2 regions of the Collinsella intestinalis genome follow, and region 1 is predicted to be linked to the other one. Evidence: predicted binding sites of a transcription regulator. Region 1 holds the regulator's gene; the other holds the start of a gene.
What was found. Region 1 encodes NrdR, which represses ribonucleotide reductase genes. Its sites were predicted from a motif close to AAACACNATATATNGTGTTT; they were not measured.

Region 1 (7,538 bases):
TATATCGATCATGTCGACAATGTCGAGGGCGCAGAGGAGCTGGGCCGTGCGATTGCATCCGAATGGCCGCAGGCCGAAGTCGAGATCCTTCCTTGTCGAGGTCTCTGTTCTTATTATGCTGAGGAGTCTGGCTTGATCATCGGGTATGAGTGGAACGGCCTGAGTTAAGTAATCTACCGGCCTGCGCACACGTCTTGATGGGTTTGCAGGCCGGTTATCTATCTCCATCTCCACTTTACATAATATATATTATCAGGAATGACTAAGTCTTGATTGTTGTCATTCTGTTAGCGACAGACGCAAGCTGCGCAAAGACGCCCTCTGAGATTAGGCATTCTCAGAGGGCGTCTGCATCATCAGGCAGATAGAGACTCGATGTAATGATATGCAGCTGTTGCCGCAATGGCGCCGTCAGCAGCCGCCGTGACAACTTGTCGTAGCGACTTGGACCTCATGTCGCCTGCACAATACAAACCCGGCGTCGTGGTGCCCATATGCTCGTCGGTCAGTACACCACCATCGGGGCCGAGTTCGGCTAAACCTGCAACGAGATTCGTGGCGGGATCGTGACCAACTGCAACAAAGATGCCGACGGAACCCTCGTCGTACGACTCGACGTGCGTTTCACCTGTGACATTGTCTCGAAATGTGATGGCGTTGATAAACGTCGAGCCCGAAACTTCGGTAATACTAGTTTGGTACCTAATTGAGATGTTGGGCTTGGCGGAGAGTCGACCGACCATTCCACGGGATGCACGGAACACATCACGGCGAACGATGATCTCTACCTGATCAGCAAGATTCGATAGATAGAGCGCCTCCTCGACGGCAGAGTTGCCGCCGCCGATGATGAACACGTGTTTACCACGATAAAACATGCCGTCGCAAGTGGCGCAATACGATACGCCTCGGCCCCTGTACATCTCTTCTCCCGGGAAGTTGCCGGGACGGGGCGTCGCTCCCGTGGCGACGATAACGCTTTTGGCTTCAATGGAATCCATGTCGGTTGTGATGGTGAATCCACTTTCATGGCGTGTAAGGGATTGAACTGAACCGTAGGTCGATTGTGCGCCGGCGGATTCCGCATGGGCCTGCATTTTCTGTCCGAGTTCGGCACCCGAGCATCGTTCGACTCCAGGATAGTTGTCAATCATATCTGATGTGGCAATCTGACCACCGGGCATGCCCTGCTCGACGACAAGCGTATCAAGGCTGGCACGTGCAGCGTATAAAGCAGCGGAGTAACCGGCGGGACCTCCGCCGATGATCACAAGATCGCGTTGATTTGGCGTGGACATAAGAACCTCCATACGTCGTTTCTCTGCTCTTACCCGATAGCGGGAATCTGTTACACATGGGGTCGTACAATACCTTTATCGTCTTTGGGGGTGCCTGATGCAAGATCGTACAGATTGTCCGTGCGAGCCCGTTGCGGCTATACCTGCGTCCGTTCCTTCGGGAAGCGAATCGACGCATAGGCCGACCATCGCGGTTGTGCATGCATCCGTCGGTTCTGGTCATCGTGCGGCGGCAAATGCGATTGCCCAGGCCATCGAGCAACTTCGTGGTCTCGATGGTGTTCCGCAGGACGTTCAGGTCGACGTCCTCGATATTCTCGATTTCGGAAAAATCAAGTTCGACGGTAATAAGACTGCTACTGCGTTCACTGGGGCAACAAGGCCGCTCTATGATGTCACCTGGCGCTTCACACTTACCGGGCGCCTTTTGTGGGGTGGCGGCTCAGCATGGTCGACCTTGATGTTCGATTCTTTCGATGAGTATGTTCAGAAAGCGCGTCCCCTTGCCATCATCTGCACTCATATCACCGCTGCAAATGTGGCGGTGGGCGCCCGCATGCGCACTAAGATCGAATATCCCGTTGTCTGTGTTCCAACTGATTATGAGATCGAGGGATTTTGGCCACATAAGGAGGCCGACCTCTTCTGCGTGGCGACGGAGTTTATGGCTGAGACCCTACGTCCGAGAAAGGTCCCCGAGAGCGCCATCGAAGTGACGGGCATTCCGGTCCGGTCTGGCTTCGGCGATTCCGGCCGTCGCGACGCGGATCGCAAGCGCTTTGGTCTTCCTGCGAATAAAACGTTGGTGCTTGTTATGGCAGGCGCCGCTCTCCCCCAGCCTTACGTTCGTTTTAGGGCGGCAATTGAGGAGACCCTCCCCTATCTTAGAAGATTCGAGGACATGCACTTTATCTTCTTGCCCGGCAAGGATAAATCATACGCCGATCATCTACGCTCGATCTTTTCGGGAATGAAACTCTCAAATGCGATGGTTATGGATTACGTCGACGATATGGCAGCTCTTATGCATGCCTGCGACCTTGCCATTCTTAAATCTGGTGGTCTTACGGTGACCGAATGCCTGTGCGCGGAGCTGCCGATGCTGCTGTTGGGCAAGGCCTATGGCCAAGAGAAGTCAAACACCGTCATGCTCACGTCGTTTGGCGCCAGCATGCATGCCACGACCTCTCGTGAGCTTGTGATGCAGCTTACGCATCTACACGATAACAAGGAGGCTCTTCATGGGCTTCTGGTTAACGCCAGTGCGCTGAGGCGACCTGATGCCGCTGCCGACATTGTCCGTGCGACCATGCGCCTCGTCGGGGTTCCCTGCGATCGTGAGCGGCATTTTGCCGAGTTTTACTGGGGCGGGAAACCGGCCCACGCGCGATAGGCGCTTGCTTTTTGCTCTATGTTCTGCCGTTGTGCTTGTTTGAAAGTACGACGTTGCTCTGGCGAAGTTAATCTCCATGTAAAAGAGGCGCCCTCGACGAGCATTAACTCGTCGAGGGCGCCTCGTCTTGGCATCTCAGGTTACGTGCGGAAGCGTGTAATTAGAGAAGCAGGAAGTAGGCCAGGAAAGCGGCGGCGGCAACCCACATGAGCGGGCGGACCTTCTTGATGTTGCCGGTGACGGAGGCAACGATGACATAGGCGATGAAGCCGAGGCCGATACCGTTGGAAATGGAGTACGTGAACGGGATACCGATGATGATCATGAAAGTCGGGAATCCCTCAAGGATGTCGAACCAGTCGATCTCGGTGACCTCGCTCATCATGAGGAAGCCAACGTACACCAGGGCGCCGCAGGTCGCCGCAGAGCTGATGCAGCTGATCAGCGGGGAGAAGAATGCGGCAAGCAGGAACAGGATGCCCGCAGTGATGGAGGTGAGACCGGAACGGCCGCCGTCAGCGGCGCCGGAAGCGGACTCAACAAACGTGGTGATCGAAGACGCGCCGAACACGCCACCGGCTGCGGCGGCGACAGAGTCAACGATGAGGATCGGCTTGATGTCCTCGACCTTGCCCTCGTCGGAAAGGAAGTCACCCTGCTTGGCGACGGCCATCGCGGTGCCCATGGTGTCGAAGAAGTCGCTCATCATGAGAGAGAAGGCGAAGAGCAGGAGCGCGGGAGTGGTGAGGGCCTTGACGACGCCCATGACGCCATCGGCGTCAGCCATGAACGGTGCGCCGAACGTGGAGAAGTCGAGCGGAGCTACGATGCTGGACGGAGCGGCGGTAACACCCAGCGGAATGCCCAGAATGGATGCGATGACGATGCCCCAGAGCAGCGCGCCCTTGACGTTCATCGAGGAAAGGATGACCGTGGCCACAATGGAGATGAGGCCAACGAGGAAGACGGGGTCGGTAACGCTACCCAGGGAAACCATGGTGGCTTCGTTGGCGACGATAATGCCGCCGTCCTTGAGGCCGATCATGGCGATGAAAAGGCCGAGACCGATGGAGATGCCATGACGGAGCGACACGGGAATGGCGTCCATGATGGCCTCGCGAAGGCCGCAAAGAACGAGCAGAAGAATGGCGATGCCTTCAACGAAGATGATGGCCATGGCGGTCTGCCAACCGAGCCCCATCGCGCCGCAAAGCGTGTAGGCGACGATGGAGTTGATGCCCATACCGGAAGCGCAGGCCAGAGGACGATTCGAGATGAAGCCCATCGCGATCGTCATGATGCCGGCGCCAATGCAGGTGGCAGTGACCGCAGCGGTCATGGGAACGCCGCCTGCAGACAGGATAAGCGGGTTGACGACGATGATGTAAGCCATCGCCAGGAACGTTGTCAGGCCGGCGCGAAGCTCGGTCGCGATGTTCGAGTTGCGCTCCCCCAACTTGAAGAACTGGTCCATGTGGTTATCCCCCTATGCTCAAGGACCGACTGACTTATTTCGAACCACTCGAACCGAAACCGCCGCAACCGCGGTCAGTCTCGTCGAGTTCGTCGACTTCTACGAGGTGCACGACGGGCACCTGCTGGATGACGAGCTGAGCGATACGCTCGCCTCGCTCGATGTGGATAGCCTTTCCGGAGTCGAGATTCACCGCGATCACCTTGAGCTCGCCACGATAGTGGGCGTCGATGAGACCGGGCGTGTTGGCGATGGAGAGCCCCTGCTTTAGGGCCATGCCGCTGCGCGGCTGCACAAAGCCCGCGTAGCCATCGGGAATTGCAATCGCAAGACCCGTTGGGATGAGGACGCGCTGATAGGGTTCGATGACGACGTCCGCATTGGCACGCAGGTCGAGGCCTGCATCCCCCTCGTATGCATATGAGGGGAGTTCGACGCTCGGATCGAGACGCTTAATGGAAACGGAAAGCTCGGACATGGTTACCTCAACTTATCAAGCTCGGAAATAAACTCATCGACATCGCGGAAATCGCGATAGACGGATGCGAAGCGGATGTAAGCGACCTTATCGATGCGTTCTAGCCTCTTTAGGACCATGTCGCCGATGTCGTGCGATCGGATGGCAGTCAGCGTTCCGCCTCGAAGCTCGCGCTCGATATCATCGATGAGCGCGTTGAGTTCGGACAGGTCGATGTCTCGTTTCGAGGTGGCGCGCATCAGTCCGACGAGTAACTTATTGCGGTCAAAGGGCTGGACGGACCCATCGCTTTTTATAACTTCGATGGGATCCTCGCATCGCTCGAACGTGGTGAAACGATATCCACAAGAACGGCACTCACGCCGGCGCTTGATGGCATTGGTTGTATCCTGCGCTCGAGAATCAATGACGCGCGTGTCATCATGTCCACAGCTTGGACAACGCATATCGCTATCCCCCTCCCATTGAGACAACCTATTTAGAATACCATGCGATGAGGGGGTGTAGCACAATTTAGTTCCGCTGGAAACCTATTACCTTGCAGCGGTGGGAACGGAAAGCTCCATACCAGGAACCAGCAGGCCCGAATCGAGGTCGTTGACCATCTTGATGGCATCGACTGTCTCAGTAATGGAGAGGCCGTCGATAGGGTTCTTTTCGGCGATGTTCCACAGCGTGTCGCCGGTGGTGACCTCGACGATTTTGGTGGGGGCGTTCAGAAGCGCGTTAAGCTTGGAATCCGAGGAAGCGGACCCCATGAATATAGTGCCTGCAACGCAGACAGATACCGCAAGCGCAGCGAGGGTGAATACAAGTTTATCGTTCATCTTGGCGCCCTCGAGCACCGTGCGACTGGGATATGCAATCGGGGCGAATAGCTGCGGGCGCGAAGGTGCGACCGCCTTTTGAGCAGCAGACCCGTCGATAACGGTGAAACGATGCTCCTCAGCAGGGGCGAGGGCGAGATTTCCAACAACGCGGATCTGACTCTTCATGGCGTGCTCCTTTCGGCTCTGTTCTCTGCATATAGATATAAATGGCCGTTCGGACAAAACTCGTTCTCTTAGAACGGGTGTTCGTGTATTATTATCTTCGAACAGTTGTTCCTGTCAAGAAATATTCGAACAAGTGTTTGATGAGAAGGGATCTGCCGTGAGCCGTAAAATCACCAAGCGCCAGCAACAGATTTACGATTTCATCCGCTCCTATCAAAAGGAAAAGGGCTATCCCCCGAGCGTTCGCGAGATGGCGGCCGCCGTCGGGCTCTCTTCTCCATCCACTGTCCATGCTCACCTCAGCGCGCTCGAAGAGCACGGCTTGATTCGCCGTGACGCGACGAAGCCGCGCGCGCTCGAGGTGTTCAATTCCGACGGATCGTCGTACAAGCCGGAAGAATCCACCGCCTCGTCTGCCCGTGGCACGGTCAAATTGCCCCTCGTCGGTCGTGTCGCTGCTGGCATGCCCATTCTCGCAGAGCAGAATATCGAGGATTCGTTTACTGTTCCCACGGAGATCGCAACGGATTCAAGCTCGTTTGTCCTGGAGGTGCACGGGGATTCCATGATCAATGCTGGCATCTTCAACGGCGATTACATCATCGTGCGCGAGCAGAAAAGCGCCATGAACGGCGAGATTGTCGTCGCCATGATCGATGGGTCGGCAACGGTTAAAACGTTCTATAAGGAGCGCGGCCGCGTTCGACTCCAACCCGAGAATGACGCCATGGAACCCATCTACGCCGACAACCCGACGATACTCGGCAAGGTTGTCGCCCTGATGCGTCGCTTTTAAATAATTGGATCGAAAATTCGGAATCGGAGTGAGCCCCTCGGCTCACTCCGTGACGTATGGTTTGACGCGCGCGGCAATATGGCGCGGCACCTTGCAAACGAGCCTGATCCGATCCTCGAGGTACTCCTCGATAAGAATGTTGCCCTGAGTCCTTATGGAGGAGAGCAGCAGGCCTTCCCGATAGGGAATCTCGCAAGATATCGGTGCATCACATGCCGACGCTTCATGGATTATCCGATTCAGCAGCTCCTCTTTCCCCTCTCCGGTAACGGCGGAAAAGAATACGGCCCTGGGCTCTCGGCGCCTCAGCGATTCAACTACAGAGGGATCCAGGCGATCGATCTTGTTATATACAGTGACGGCCGGCTGCTCGGCCGCCCCAACTTCATCGAGAACGTGCTCTACGGCATCGACATGCCGCGGATAATCAGTATCGGAGATATCGACCACCCGCAGGATGAGATCGGCGTCCCTAACTTCCGATAACGTTGATTTGAAAGCCTCGACCAAGCCGTGCGGTAGCTTCTGGATGAAACCGACGGTGTCGGTAATGGTCACGTTTCTGCCACCGGGAAGACTGAGTGAGCGGGTCGTCGGATCGAGCGTGGCGAAAAGCTTGTCCTGCGCAAGCACAGAGGGGCCGCAGAGCTGATTGAGCAGCGAGGACTTCCCGGCATTCGTATAGCCTGCGAGCGCGATGCGAAACGTCTGCGAGTCATTGCGCTTCTTCGATTGAACGTCACGACGTTTCTCGACCTCTCGCAGTTCACGCCTCAGTTGGGCGATACGATTGCGAATCATGCGTCGGTCGATTTCCAGCTGGCTCTCACCCTGACCGAACCTGCTGCCGATGCCGCCGCGCGTCTGCTCTTTAGCAAGATGGCTCCACATGCCCCGCAGTCGTGGCAAAAGATATTGCAATTGTGCGAGCTGGACTTGCAGGCGGCCTTCGCGTGTTCGAGCGTGCAAGCCGAAGATATCGAGAATAAGGGCGGTACGGTCGATGACCTTCGTCGGTTCACCGAGTGCGCGTTCAAGATAGGACTGCTGAGAGGGACTCAGGTCATCATCGAAAATCACCACATCGGCATCGAGTCTTTGCAC
Region 2 (7,538 bases), on a different contig from region 1:
GCCCTCGTCGGACATGGCGAGCTCCGTGAGCACGCCCGCGAGCTTGCGGCCACCCACGACGATGTCGTTGGGCCACTTGAGACGCGCGCCCGGGCAACCCGCCTCACGCAAAGCGCCCATGGCGCCCATCGCACAGGCAACGGGCAAAGCGGGCAACGCGGTGGCGGACACATCGGGCCTGAGAAGAACCGAGAGATACAGGCCTCCGGCGGGAGACGCCCACACATGGGTGCGCTGACCACGGCCGGCAGTCTGAACGCGTGCACGAAGGGCGGCGCCATGCGGCGCGCCCTCACGGCCGCGTCTCTTCATTTCGGCATTGGTCGAACCGATCTCATCGACCACCTCGATGAGCGGCAGATTCTCCCCCATCTCGATCCCCTCTTCCGCTGGAGGCCCCTCGCATATGCGAATAAGGCGGCGCGGGCGGGTACTCCCGCCAACGCGCCGCCTCAGCAGATTCAGCGGGTAAAACACCCTACCTGTCTAGCATACGGAAAAATCTTGCCTCGAGCTCTGGGTTTTCGACGAACGCACCCCTACGGGCGAGAGTGGCGGTTTTTGTGCCCGGTTTTTGGACACCGCGCATGGTCATGCACATATGCTCGGCCTCCATGTACACGATGGCACCCTTGCAGTCGAGCTCGGCCATGAGCGCATCGGCGACCTGCGCGGTCAGCTGCTCCTGCAGCTGCAGACGACGGGCAAAGACCTCGACCGTGCGGGCAAGCTTGGAAAGTCCCGCAACGCGACCGTTGGGAATGTAGCCGATGGCCGCCTTGCCGTAGAACGGCAGCATATGGTGCTCGCACAGCGAGTAGAAGGTGATGTCGCGCTCGATGACGAGGTCGTCGCCGGAGACGGCGAAGGTCTTGGACAGATGCTCGGAAGCGCTTCGGTCCATGCCGTCGCAAAGCTCGGAATACATGCGCGCAACGCGGTCGGGTGTCTCGACAAGCCCCTCGCGCGTGGGGTCCTCGCCGATACCCTCGAGCAGCAGGCGAACCGCCTCGCGCACCTTGTCCTGATCGACCATCTCTACCAGCTTTCCTCGCACCACGGGGTGCCTCGCGACTCAATCTGCAAGATATGGTACCACGCGTCGACAACCGCGCTTAATCCATCGCGTGCGTGGCGTAAACGCGCTCATCCCCCCATAGGCGCACGGCGTCCGCAGGGGCAATCCCCGCCGCAACGGCCTCGAGCGTCTCGGGCATGTCGATGAGGCGTTGATTCGAAGATCCCCGGAAACGAAGCGTGATGTCATGCAGGTCCTGCACGAAGGGGCCATCCACCAAAACATCCACGCACCTCAAGATGCGATCGGTGAACTCAGTGTGATGGCGGCCACCGTCCACGAGCTCCACATCCCAGGTATCCCCCGTGAAGCACCATATGGTCTTGCCACTCTCGCGCGGAAACTCATCACGCACGCGCTCGACGAAGGCGACGAGTCCTTCCTGATTATCCGGCTCCATGGGTTCGCCGCCCAAAATGGTCAGGCCGTCGACATACGCCGGGCGCAGGCTCTCGATGATCTCGTCGGCCACCTCGGCCGTGAACGGCTTGCCCGCGGCGAAGTTCCACGCCACCTCGTTGAAGCAGTTCTTACACCCCCGGCGGCATCCGGACACGAACAGCGTCGTACGAACCCCCTCGCCGTTGGCGATATCGAAATGCTTGATCTCAGCGTAGTTCATGAGCCCGATTCCTCCTCAAGAGCCCTCATGCGTCAGCCCGAGGCCCTAGCAGCACAGCCCCACATAACCATAGCAACTGCAGGGCAAGAGCAGGGGCTGTCCGGGCGCATACCATCCGTCGCGAGTTCCGCACGAACAGAAGGCCCGGTGGGGCCTTCGTCGTGAGCAGGGCTGCCCGAGCAGCGGATGGTATGCGCCCGGACAGCCCGCCAGGATCGCCCCCTACAGATGCAGCACGCGATCGCGAATCTCCTCGGTACGGCCCTGATTCCAGAACTGCGTACCGATATAGCCGCACGTACGGCGGGCGACGTTCAGCGTCTCCTGGTTGCGGTTGCCGCAATGCGGGCACTCCCACACCAACTTGCCGTCGTCCTCCACGATCTTAATCTCACCGTCGAAGCCGCACTCCTGGCAGTAATCGCTCTTGGTGTTCAGCTCCGCGTACATGATGTTGTCGTAGATGTACTGCATGACGCGGATGACGGCCTTGAGGTTGTCCTGCATGTTGGGCACCTCGACGTAGGAGATGGCGCCGCCCGGGGACAGGCGCTGGAACTGGCTCTCGAACTTGAGCTTGTCGAACGCGTCGATCTCCTCGGACACATGGACGTGGTAGCTGTTGGTGATGTAGCCCTTATCCGTCACGCCGGGGATGATGCCGAAGCGGCGCTGCAGGCACTTGGAGAACTTGTAGGTGGTGGACTCGAGCGGGGTACCGTAGATGGAGTAGTCGATATCCTCGGCGGCCTTCCACTCGTTGCACTTGTCGTTCATGCGCTGCATGACCGCCATGGCGAACGGCGTGCCATGCTCGTCGGTGTGGCTCGCGCCCGTCATGTACTTCACACACTCATACAGGCCGGCATAACCCAGGCTGATGGTGGAATACCCGCCAAAGAGCAGCTTGTCGATCTTCTCGCCCTTATCCAGGCGTGCCAGGGCGCCATACTGCCACAGGATCGGGGCGGCGTCGGACAGGGTGCCCAGCAGGCGCTCGTGGCGGCAACGCAGGGCGCGATGGCACAGCTCCAGGCGCTCATCGAAGATCTCCCAGAACTTGTCCATGTCGCGCTGGGAGGAGAGAGCCACATCAGGCAGGTTGATGGTCACAACGCCCTGATTGAAACGACCATAGTACTTGGGTTTGCCGGGCTCGTAATTCTTGGCGCGGGCAACATTGTCATAGCCGTTACCCGTGCGATCGGGCGTGAGGAAGCTGCGGCAGCCCATGCAGGTGTAGCAATCGCCGTTGCCCTCGGTCTCGCCCTTGGAGAGCTTGAACTCGCGCATCTTCTTCTCGGAGATGTAATCGGGCACCATGCGCTTGGCGGTGCACTTGGCCGCGAGCTGGGTCAGGTAAAAGTACTCGGAGCCCTCGTAGACGTTATCCTCCTCGAGGACGTAGATGAGCTTGGGGAACGCGGGGGTGATCCACACGCCCGCCTCGTTCTTCACGCCCTCGTAGCGCTGGCGCAGGGTCTCCTCGATGATCATGGCAAGATCGCGCTTCTCGGCCTCGCTGCGGGCCTCATTGAGGTACATGAACACCGTCACGAAGGGAGCCTGGCCGTTGGTGGTCATGAGGGTGACGACCTGGTACTGGATGGTCTGAACGCCACGGCGAATCTCGTCGCGCAGGCGGGTCTCCACGACCTCGGAGACCTTCTCCTCAGGCGCCTCGACCCCGAGCTCCTTGAGCTCGGCATCGACCTGGCGGCGGATCTTTTGACGGCTCACCTCGACGAACGGGGCGAGATGCGTGAGCGAGATGGATTGGCCGCCGTACTGGCACGAAGCGACCTGGGCGATGATCTGCGTGGCGATGTTGCAGGCGGTGGAGAAGCTGTGCGGGCGCTCGATGAGCGTGCCGGAGATGACCGTGCCGTTCTGCAGCATGTCCTCGAGATTCACGAGGTCGCAGTTGTGCATGTGCTGGGCGAAATAGTCGGAATCATGGAAATGGATGATGCCCTCGTTGTGGGCCTCGACGATCTCGGCGGGCAGGAGCACGCGCTGCGTGAGGTCCTTGGAGACCTCACCGGCCATATAGTCGCGCTGCACGGAGTTGACCGTGGGGTTCTTATTGGAGTTCTCCTGCTTGACCTCTTCGTTGTTGCACTCGATAAGGGACAAGATCTTATCGTCCGTGGTGTTCTTCTGGCGCTTGAGGCCCTGGACGTAGCGATAGATGATGTAGCGGCGAGCGACCTCAAAGCGGTCGAGGGCCATGATCTCATCCTCGACCATGTCCTGGATCTCCTCGACGGAGACGGTGTGGCCGGCGGACTCGCAGCGATCGGCGACGTTCTGCGCGGCGTAGACCACCTGGCGATCGGTGAGGCGCTCGGCCTCCTTGACCTCGCTGTTGGCGCCCTTGATGGCGTCGATGATCTTCTGGATGTCGAAGTTGACCTCAGAACCGCTGCGCTTGATGATCTTCATGGCGTTCCTCCGCGAATCGCTCTACTAACCCGTACATGCCACAATGATGGGAAAACCTCGGCTCCACACGATATGACAGCGCGCGGACAAACCGAGGCCATAAGTTGCCTGGGACAGTATGATAGGCCATTTTTGCATCAATATCTGGTATCACTTTTTTAGACCAACACTATATATTGTGTTTCAGCAGGTCAGAGATAATGTGCTGACTTCTTCCCGCATTCAAATCTGCGAACCTGCGGGACGCCGAAAACAAGACGTAGGCGCCCAACCTGCGCGGATGCAAAAACAGCGACGCAAAAGGCCGGCGGGGTGTCCATAACTTCTCCGCTTGACACGGGACGATCGCCTCGAGGCATGCTGGGCGAATCATGATCGGCCTACATGTTGTGCGCAGCGCGCAACCAAGCTCCCCCACGAATAACGGAGCCAGAGGTCCGGTCGCGAAGAGGTCGCATGGATTCGCCAAAAGAAAACGGACGCCCCGAAGGACGCCCGTTTACAATGCTATGGAGGCGAAGCCCGGATTCGAACCGGGGGTAAAGGCTTTGCAGGCCTCTGCCTTACCACTTGGCCACTTCGCCGTATATGCAAAGGGCCGATTGAAATCGGCCCCGGCACATTCAATGGAGCGGACAACGGGGCTCGAACCCGCGACCCCAACCTTGGCAAGGTTGTGCTCTACCAACTGAGCCATGTCCGCATGTGGTGGGCGATACAAGATTTGAACTTGTGACCCCTTCCGTGTCAGGGAAGTGCTCTCCCCCTGAGCTAATCGCCCGTCTCAGGTGTGCGCCTCAGCGCGGGATTAACTATAGCCGAGCGGAATTTCAGATGCAACAACATTTTTCAAAATTTTTGAAATCGTTTGGTTTTCCCTGGTAGAACGCGAGAACCGACCAATTTCCCGCACCTTTGCAGAGCGCATCGCATCATATTGCCGTATGCGGAGCCCACATCCGACCGTCCACAAACGGCCCTCCCCCTCCGACGAAAGCCTCTCCGAAAACCAGTTTCCATTATTTTCAAATGAGGCCTTGCGCTTGAACGGGCGATTGCGTATAGTACTTCTTCGCAAGCGGACATGGCTCAGTTGGTAGAGCACAACCTTGCCAAGGTTGGGGTCGCGGGTTCGAGCCCCGTTGTCCGCTCCATTGCATTTGAGGAGCCGGTTGTTTCAATCGGCTCTTTTCATATCACGGCGGCTTGGCCAAGTGGTAAGGCAGAGGCCTGCAAAGCCTTTACCCCCGGTTCGAATCCGGGAGCCGCCTCCATCGCAGCATCAACGGGCGTCCCATGGGGCGCCCGTTTTGCATAGGGCGGCTCTTTGCCCCTATCCCACCAGCTTGATCAGACGGACCTGCGTACCCGGAGCATCCGCACGGCGTCGAACCTCCACGCTGTCCACGAGCATGCGCATGAGCTTGATGCCGCGACCGCGTTCGAGGCTCTCGGCGGGCTCCTCCCCGTCTGCGATCTCATAGCCGCAACCGCAGTCTCGCACCTCGATGATCACGCGATCGGGATATGCATAGACGCTCATGGAACCGCCCTCGCCGCCGCAGGCATGGTCGTACGCGTTGGAAAGCGCCTCCCCCGCCGCAAGCGCCACATCGAAGCACTCCTCACGCGTGAGCGGAAGCGTGCCCAAAAGCTCCGCCACGCGATGGCGGTATTCGGCAAGGTGCTCGACACCCCGCTGGATGGTGAAGCTCTTGCTCCACAGCGGCGGTACATCGGGTGCTATGACCGGGATTGCGGGGCGCTCGACGGTCGATACATGCAGGATGTCGATCAGGCGCGCGATCTGCAAAAAACGCGCGACATCGGGAGATGCGTTCACGAGCGACAGGAGCCCCTCGCGCCCGTAGAGGGCGCGGGCGCGCGACAGCAAGAAGGCGAGGCCCGTCGAATCGATGAACGTCACGTTCTGGCAGTTCACCAAGATGCGACGCACGCCGCTGTCGATCAGGGCGTCGACCTGCTCGCGCAGGCGCGGCACCGACGCGAGGTCGATGTCGGTCGTGGGCGCGATGACGGCTATGTCGTTCCATTCATTCATGCTGCTATGGTTCCCCAAACTCCCCCATCCGATACGCCGTCCCACCGCGGGACGGCCTCGCACACGGCCCTAGGACTCGTCCATGCGCAGCGCGACGAGAGCGATATCGTCGTCGAGCGCGGAACCGGTGAACGCATCGAGTTCCGCCAGGACCTTTGAGCACAGACCGTCGATGCCGGCGGAAGCGGAGCGCAGCAGAGTCTCTCGCAAGCGGGCCTCGCCGAAAAAGCCGCCCGAAGCATCACGGGCCTCGATGGCGCCGTCGGTATACATGAACAGGATGTCGCCGGGATTGAAGGCGAACGCGCCGTTCTCATACACCATGGAGGGGAACGCCCCCACAACGCCCGACTGAACGCTCAACAGCTCCGCCTCGACGCCGCCGGACGCATCCCGTCTCAGCAGCATGGTGGGCGGATGGCCCGCCGAGCAATAGGTCGCCCTGCCGTGACGCAGATCGATCTTGGCGATGAACACCGTCACGAAGGTCTCCACCCTCGAAAAGCTCATGAGCATGCGGTTGAGTGAGCGCGCCATGCGCGCGGGGCTCGAACCCTCCCATGCATAGGCGGTGAGCGCCGTCTTGACGAGGGCCGACATCGAGGCGGCCTCGACGCCCTTGCCCGACACGTCGCCCAAGATCATGACAGCGCGGTCATCGGGCAAACGGATAAGCGTGTAGAAATCGCCGCCCACAAGCGCCTGGCGCGTAGCGGACGAGTAGAGCGAATCTGTCGTGATGCCGGGGACGGAGCCGAGGTCGTTGCGCATGCCGGCCTGCAGCGTCTGCGCGATGCGGCGCTCGCTCTTCTGCTGCAGGGCGCCCTCCATGATGAGCTCGAAATCGTGCGCTACGTGCGTGAGGTAATCGAATTCCATGTCGTCGACGGGCTCTTGGGAGCCATCACGCAACAAGAGGAAGCGACGCGGCGGAAGCACCGTGGAGAAGGGGCCCGCGTCCTCGACGAACACCGCCTCCTCCAAATTGGGACCATTATCCATAAACACGCCCTGGCACGGCAGACCGTGGCGCTCGAGCCACTCGCCAATCCACGTGATGCGGTCGACACGGGCCAGCCTGATCTGCTTGGGGTCCTCCGTGACGGAAAGCGGCCCCGTGTCCGCGTTGAAGGCGTCGGAGCGTGACGAGGCGCCCACGCGAGCGGCGGGCGCGGTCACAGAGAAGAACATCTCGTCGGCGTCGCACGGCAGGTCGATGCGGCGCCCGCCATCGAGCTCGATGATGTAGACGCCGCGCTCCATGTCATTCAACACAGGCAGCAAGCGGCAGGAGAGTTGCTCGAGGACCTCCTCTATCATCTCGCGCCATG

Region 2: a site for NrdR is predicted at 4,310-4,329, ahead of nrdD (anaerobic ribonucleoside-triphosphate reductase). Genes of this name have one in related genera too.

The regions. Positions count from the first base shown of each region.
Region 1 is NZ_CABWIC010000007.1:456,649-464,186, forward strand. It holds gene AOBCEHNH_RS03365 (DegV family protein) at 1-168, shown strand, start outside; gene AOBCEHNH_RS03370 (NAD(P)/FAD-dependent oxidoreductase) at 357-1,298, opposite strand; gene AOBCEHNH_RS03375 (MGDG synthase family glycosyltransferase) at 1,396-2,691, shown strand; gene AOBCEHNH_RS03380 (NCS2 family permease) at 2,852-4,165, opposite strand; gene dut (dUTP diphosphatase) at 4,200-4,643, opposite strand; gene nrdR (transcriptional regulator NrdR) at 4,646-5,089, opposite strand; gene AOBCEHNH_RS03395 (LysM peptidoglycan-binding domain-containing protein) at 5,177-5,638, opposite strand; gene lexA (transcriptional repressor LexA) at 5,796-6,434, shown strand; gene hflX (GTPase HflX) at 6,477-7,538, opposite strand, start outside.
Region 2 is NZ_CABWIC010000003.1:49,050-56,587, reverse strand. It holds gene AOBCEHNH_RS00965 (biotin--[acetyl-CoA-carboxylase] ligase) at 1-372, opposite strand, end outside; gene folE (GTP cyclohydrolase I FolE) at 479-1,036, opposite strand; gene nrdG (anaerobic ribonucleoside-triphosphate reductase activating protein) at 1,116-1,700, opposite strand; gene nrdD (anaerobic ribonucleoside-triphosphate reductase) at 1,923-4,145, opposite strand; tRNA gene AOBCEHNH_RS00945 (tRNA-Cys) at 4,656-4,729, opposite strand; tRNA gene AOBCEHNH_RS00940 (tRNA-Gly) at 4,773-4,848, opposite strand; tRNA gene AOBCEHNH_RS00935 (tRNA-Val) at 4,852-4,926, opposite strand; tRNA gene AOBCEHNH_RS00930 (tRNA-Gly) at 5,224-5,299, shown strand; tRNA gene AOBCEHNH_RS00925 (tRNA-Cys) at 5,346-5,419, shown strand; gene AOBCEHNH_RS00920 (anti-sigma factor antagonist) at 5,479-6,207, opposite strand; gene AOBCEHNH_RS00915 (SpoIIE family protein phosphatase) at 6,277-7,538, opposite strand, start outside.